2 regions of the Hyphomicrobium sp. DMF-1 genome follow, and region 1 is predicted to be linked to the other one. Evidence: riboswitches for the same ligand, from Rfam matches in the RefSeq annotation. Region 1 holds a riboswitch; the other holds the start of a gene.
What was found. Region 1 has a riboswitch for cobalamin ahead of PE058_RS05650 (ABC transporter substrate-binding protein). Riboswitches for the same ligand answer to the same signal wherever they lie in the genome.

Region 1 (3,411 bases):
GAGACGTCGGTCAGCGCCGGGCGCGGTCCGAGCTGAACCGAAACTTTGTCGACCGAAAGCGTGGTCATAGGACGTTCCTCCGGTTCTTGATGACGAGCCAGAGGAAGAACGGCGCTCCCACGATGGCCGTGAGCACGCCCAGCTTGAGATCGCGTCCCGGCGCGATGATCCGCGTGGCGATATCGGACGCCAGCAGCAGCGCCGCGCCGCCGAGCGCGCTGGCGGTGAGCAACCGGCTCGGCTGCGCCCCGACGAGCGGGCGAAGCAGATGAGGAACGATGAGCCCCACGAAACTGATGGAGCCCACCACCGCCGTTGCCGCCCCCACCGAAGCGGCGGTCCCCAGCACCGCCAGCCACTGCGTCCGGCGAAGGCGGATGCCCATGCTGGAGGCGACATCGGCGCCGAGCGTAAGCGCATCCAGCGCCCGCCCCAGCGCGAACAGCATGACCCAGCCCGCCAGCATGAAGGGAAGCGACAGATAGACGTGCAGCATCGAGCGGTCCGCGAGCGAGCCCAGCATCCAGAACAGGATCTCGACGGCCGCAAATGGATTGGGCGAGAGGTTGAGCGCCAGCGAGGTGAGAGCGCCGGAAAGGCTCGTGATGGCGACACCGGAAAGGATGAGCGTGAGCGTGCCGGCATGCGTGCCCGAAAGCAGTTGGATCAGCACGACAGCAGCGACGGCGCCACCCATCGCCATCAATGGAAGCGCAAGCGCGAATGCGCCGGATAACCCGGTATAGAGCGCAATCACCGCGCCCAGCGATGCCGACGCACTGATGCCGAGCACGCCGGGATCCGCGAGCGGATTGCGCAAATACCCTTGCAGCACGGCGCCCGAAAGACCGAGCGTCGCGCCGATCGCGAGGCCGAGGATGGCCCGCGGCAGGCGGATCTCACGCATCACCAGACGCGCCGCTTCATTGTCGCCATTGAGCAATCCGGCGATGGAAGTCCCGACGTCCAATCCGGCCGGGCCGATCAGAAGCGAGATGGCGAACAAGAGGACGACGAGCACCGCGAGCGCCGCGAGCAGGAGGCGATAGCTCATTTCGCAGCGCCCCGCTCGGCTTTGAGCACAGGCGCGTGCGCCGAGAGCAAGCGGACGGCTTGCGCGGTGAAAGGCGCTCCGCAGATCCAATATCTGTCAGGAATGGATGTGAGCTCGCCCCCGTTGAGGACCGCTCTCAATGCCGGGTGCTCGAAAGTCTGATAGGCGAGCGCAGGCGCCGTGCCGGGGCGAAGGCCGCCAATGATCAGATCGGGCGCGGAGTTCACGAGCACCTCGAGCGGAAGCCGCACCATGCCGGTGAGGCCCAGCCTGGACCCCAGGTTCTCGAAACCCGAGCGCTCCACGATCGCGCTCGCCAGCGTCCCCGAGCCGGACGTATAGCTGTTGGCATAATGGAGAGCCGCAAGCGGGCGACGCCCCCCATGCATCCACTCGGGAATTGCGGCGAGTTGCCGGTCAAGCTCGCCGATCAGCTCCTGTGCCCGTGCCTCCCGATGCAGCAGGCGCCCCATCCGCAACATCTGCTCCCGGATCTCCGGAAACGAGTACGACGGCGGAAACTCCTCGAGCCGGAAGCCCAGGCGCTTCAACATCGCAATGGAGGCGCGATTGGTGAACGTGCCGGACAGAATGAGATCCGGCTTCATCATGAAGATCTCTTCGGCGAGCCCGTGGTTGATCGGAAACCGGCGCGCCTGCTCCGCCAGCACCGAACTCTCGGGATCTATCGCCAGGTGCGAGACAGAGCGAAGCTGGCCCTCGTCGGCCATTAACATGGCGAGCTGATCCGTGCAGAGGTTCATGGAAACGACACGCCGTGGCGGCGCGTCCGCATGAGCCGCCATGGAGCCGGCAAGCATCACCGCCGCGCATGCGGCAGCCAGCAGCCTCACGCCACGACCGTTGATCCGGGCGGCAAGGCGAACTGCGATAAGCGTGGCACGAATGATCATCTGATCCCGCCGGCGAGGAGCAGGAAGCTGCGGAGAACCGCGCGTGTGACTGTTTCGGATCGACGGGCAGCCGCATCTCTCATGCGGCGCGAGTATCGTGATGGCCCGTTGTTTTCGAAATTAAATGCCCACTTCGCGATGACCTGACGCAGCGTCCGTTCGGTTGCACATCAGTCGCCACGACGGTTGTCCGTCCCTCTGCGCGTCCCGCACATCAGGTGGGCGACTTGTGAAGGCAGGTCTCCTGGCTTACGGCTCAAGCGCTTCGAGCGGCCTTCCCGGCGACGGATCGCCAGTGGCAGTTCGGCCAAAGCTTGCCGTTAACAGTTGCGGGCGCAGCCACGGCTTCGACATAAGTCTCACCGCGTTCCCTATTAATCCGGAGGCTGGGAACTCGACCTCCTGGAACCGTCACGGCGCCACTTTGGCTACGGCCGGACGCCGGTGTCAACTGCCCACACCTGCCAAAGATCACCTCACCCGCAAAATGGGCTCCGGAAACCATGCGCCGGCGTCATCGAGAGAGCTGGCCCGCGGATCGGCCGGGGGCTAGAATGCAGCCCTACAGGCGCGCGAGAATTGATACGGCGTCATCGAGGAACCATGAGACGCCTTCTCGTCATTGGCATCGGGGCCGGAAATCCCGATTACATCACCATCCAGGCTATCAACGCCCTCAATCAGGCGGATGCGTTCTTTGTGTTCGACAAGGGCGAGGCAAAAGGCGATCTCGTGCGCTTTCGCAAGGAAATCTGCGAACGCCACATGAAGGATCGCCCCTTCAAGTTCATTTCGATCGCAGACCCCGTGCGCGATCCGGAACCCGGCGGCTACAAGCTCGGCGTCGCCGATTGGCATCGCGAACGCGCGAAGCGGCTTGCCGCACAGATCACAGCCGAGGTAGATGTGAACGGCTGCGGCGCGTTCCTCGTATGGGGCGATCCGAGCCTTTACGACAGCACCTTGCGCCTTGTGGATCTGCTACGCTCGGAAGGTGGCCTCGAATTCGACTGCGAGGTTATTCCGGGCATCAGCAGCGTGCAGGCACTCGCCGCGCGCCACGCCATGGTTCTGAACGCGGTGGGAGAGCCGGTGCATATCACGACGGGGCGCAAGCTCGTGAAGCACGGAATGCCGGAGACGGAAGAGAGCGTCGTCGTCATGCTCGACGGCGGCGAGACGCTCCGCGCCATCTGCGACGACGATATCGAGATCCACTGGGGAGCCTACCTCGGCACGCCCGACGAAATTCTCCTGTCCGGCAAGCTTCACGATCTCGTCGATGTCATCGAGCAGATCCGCGCCCGCGAGAAAGAGAAGCACGGCTGGATCATGGATACCTACGTGCTGCGAAGAACGCGCCCTAAAGCGCGGAGCGATCAATCCGACGACAGAAAATGAAAGAACGAGCCGGTCACGGAGCCATTGCGTGAGCCTGCGGGG
Region 2 (3,411 bases), 2.4 Mb from region 1:
TCGAGTTCGACGCCGCCGCTACCGAGCGTATCGGTCACGCCCTTTGCGGTGACGTTGAGGGCCACCTTCTCCATGGGCACGAGGTCAACTCCGAGTACCACGTTGTTCTTGGGAACGTGGTTGAGCCGGGCACCCGACGCGGTCTCGGTGTCGACATAGGTGTAGCTCGCCGACACGGTGACGCCGGGCACGATCATCACAGCCGAGGTCAGCTCAACGCCGTTGCGTCGCGTCACGCCGGGGATGTTGGTGTATTTGTATTTGCCCGTTCCGGGGTTGTACTCGGTGGTGATGAGGTTGTCGGTATCGAGCTCGAAATACGTCGCGCCCAGTTGCACCCTGCCGTCCAGGAAACCCTGGTCGATGCCGGCGTCCCAGGTCTTGCTGGTCTCCGGCTCGAGATTAGGGTTCCCGTACTCCGAATAGGATGGATAGAGCGGGAATTCCCCGAACAGCTCGTCCAGGGACGGCACGCGGAAGCCGGTCCCATAGCTTCCCCGGATCTTCGTAGCGCTTCCCGGAAAGAGATAGGCGCCCGTCAGCCGGTGTGTTTTGAAGTCGCCGAAATTGCTGTGGCTATCGAGACGGCCGCCGCCCGTCAGCACCAAGCCGTCAATTGGCTCGATCATGAGCTGCGCAAAGTAGCCTGTCCAATCTGCCGATTGGCCGTTGACGGAGTAGGAGTCCGCCGTCGTCTTTTCCCAATCGACGCCGCCCAGCAAAGACAAGCGCTCGTTGAGTGTCACAACACCTTGGTATTCGGCCTTGACGCGCTCGCCGACGTAGCTCCCGGCCGAGCTGCCGAAATACTCGCGCTCGTTCCGCATCCCTTGCAGCGCGACGGTGTTCCGGAATGCCCCGTCGAGAAACGAGACCTCGGCGCCCACCCGTCCGGCATGCTGTACGACATCGACGGTATCGGCATTGTCGTTAAACGGAAATCCGCCGTCGATATCGAGATCGGCGTCGAGCGTGCGGGCGCTGAAGAAGACCTTCGCAGACGGGGTGAGATAGTATTCGCCTCGTCCCGAGAATGTCAGGTTTCTGTAGCCGTCATCCTCGGTGCCAACCGCGGCTGCGGAGAAACCGTCCGTGTCGACGCCTTGGGCGGTGACCGAAATGTTGCTGCCGTCGTTGGCGGCGTAGCCAGCGGTATAGGCGCCGCGAAAGGTATTGTAGGCGCCGTATTCCACGCCTCCCCCTTGGGAGAAGCCGGGCTTGGTCGCTTTTTTGGTCTCGATGTTGATGACACCGGCAACAGCGTCGCCGCCGAACAGCGTGCTCTGCGAGCCCTTCACCAGCTCGATACGTGACACATCGCCGACAAGCAAATGCTCGAAGGCGGTCTCGGTGGTGACGCCCGAGGGGTCGCTCAGATCCATCCCGTCGACGAGCAACTTTACGTACCTTCCGCTCGCCCCGCGGATGCTGATTCCGGCTTGCGTGCCCGGCGGTCCGAATTGTGAAAAGTTCACGCCAGGCAAGGTCTCGAGGTAGTCCTTGAGATAGGTCCTCGATTGCTTCGCGAGATCCTTCTCCGTGAGAACCTCCACGGTGGAGCCGACTTTCGAGGCGTCCGTCGGCGTGCGGTTGGCCGAGTAGATGGTTATGCCTTCAAGCTCCATAACTTGAGCTTTCGCCGAATGGCCGAATGCCGACGCGACAAGCAGCACGGTCGACGACACTAGCACCGCCCTGCGGGCAGTCCCGAAATCGCGCGCTGCCACGAAAGAAATTCGATACGTCACAAGTCCCCCGTCACGATTGATGGACGGGAGCCCGTGCAGACTCACCACAAAATCAAACAGCCCCACACGATGCCCACGCAGCCGCACATGCATGCAGCGGCGCGCGGCGTTGCAGCGCGAGACTTTGTTTTGTCAGAGGGTTGTTTCGACCCAAGGCATGCCTGACGTAGCTCCCAAAAGGTTGCACATCAGCCGCCACTACGGGTAACCGTTCCACCGAGCGTCCCGCACGGAGGATGGGCGACTCGTGCCGGCAGGTCTCCTGGCTCACGGCTCGAACGTCTCGCTCCGACCTTCCCGGTGATCCAACGCGGATCTCCAGTGGCATAAAAGGAGTAGACTTGCCGCTTACAGTTGCGGGAGCAGCCTCGGCTTCGGCGCAGTGACGCGCCTCACCGTGTTCCCTTTTCACCCGTCGCTCGCTTGCGCGCACTCCGGGAACCGTCACGCGTACTAAGACGCGGTAACTTGCGGCGGTTGTCAATCCCCCATCGCGAAGATGTGGTGACACCCGCGGCGCGCCGGTCGCGCGACGTGGCTTCTCTGGTTTCCAAACCGAGGGTGAGCGCGAACTCGGTGATGCTTGTTCACAGCAATGGAGCGAGGAGCGAAGTGCACTCGGCTAGGCACGCTCAACGATGCGCGGCGATGAGAGAGTGTGCCGTGCTCAGCGATGCCGTGGGTTCGGCACACCTTGTCATCACACGGGAAGATTTGTCAGATCTTCTGGGACACCCTTGTGTGGCCGCAAATCATCAGAGTACAAATTGGTATGTAATATACTTTTTGCATATGACTATTGGGGATACATCATGCCTCATCGTCTATTCGCATTTGTTGCGGCCTTTGCAGTTTTTCTATCGCTTGGACACAGCGCGCACGCGACGCAGAGAATAGCGCTGGTCATTGGGAATTCGAACTACAAGGTGGGGCCACTCGCCAATCCGATCAAAGATGCGGAAGCCATTGCCCGCACCTTCGAATCCTTGGGATTCGATAAGGTCCTTCTCAGAAAGGATGTGGGTATCCAGGGCATCAGAAGTGCGTTGGGAGAGATCTCGCGGCTTGCTGTTGGGGCCGATGTCGCGGTCATCTATTTTGCCGGACATGGCACTGAGTATTCCGGCAAGAACTATTTGATCCCGGTCGATGCCCGGCTTGATCGCAGCTCGGATCTCGATCTCGAGGCCGTGAGCCTCGACACGGTCCTCAATCAGCTCGACGGCGTTCGGAAGCTCAAACTTGTTATCCTCGACGCCTGCCGGAACAACGTGTTTCCGATGGCCGGCGGGCGCAGAAGCATCCCGCGCGGCCTGGCGCGCGTTGAACCTGACGGCAATACGCTCGTTGCCTACGCCGCCAAGGAGGGGATGACGGCGGACGACGGCAGCGGGCTTGAGCACAGCCCTTATACGAAGGCCTTGTTGCGCCACCTTTCTGCGTCGAGCACCGAGATCCGGCTGGTTTTCGGACGCGTCCGCGATGACGTGATGGAGCTCACGCACGGTCAGCAGATTCCGCATGTGTACGGGTCTCTAGGCGGAGGAGAGATTTACCTCGGTGGAGCGGGCGCTACGCCACCTGCGGCGGCTGCGCCGGCAGTAACCCCGCCTGTAGCACAGGCGCCGAGCCCAGAGCGGCCCGCCGTGAGCAAACCCCAGCC

Region 2: it holds a riboswitch for cobalamin, as region 1 does, so the genes downstream of both, PE058_RS16600 (TonB-dependent receptor plug domain-containing protein) here and PE058_RS05650 (ABC transporter substrate-binding protein) in region 1, are expected to answer to the same signal.

The regions. Positions count from the first base shown of each region.
Region 1 covers NZ_CP115706.1:1,253,802-1,257,212, reverse strand. Annotated here, with positions in the region: gene PE058_RS05660 (ABC transporter ATP-binding protein) at 1-68, opposite strand, end outside; gene PE058_RS05655 (FecCD family ABC transporter permease) at 65-1,054, opposite strand; gene PE058_RS05650 (ABC transporter substrate-binding protein) at 1,051-1,968, opposite strand; cobalamin riboswitch at 2,186-2,396, opposite strand; gene cobF (precorrin-6A synthase (deacetylating)) at 2,572-3,369, shown strand; gene PE058_RS05640 (cobyrinate a,c-diamide synthase) at 3,348-3,411, opposite strand, start outside.
Region 2 covers NZ_CP115706.1:3,622,543-3,625,953, reverse strand. Annotated here, with positions in the region: gene PE058_RS16600 (TonB-dependent receptor plug domain-containing protein) at 1-1,727, opposite strand, end outside; cobalamin riboswitch at 1,984-2,209, opposite strand; partial or broken gene PE058_RS16595 (caspase family protein) at 2,387-3,268, shown strand.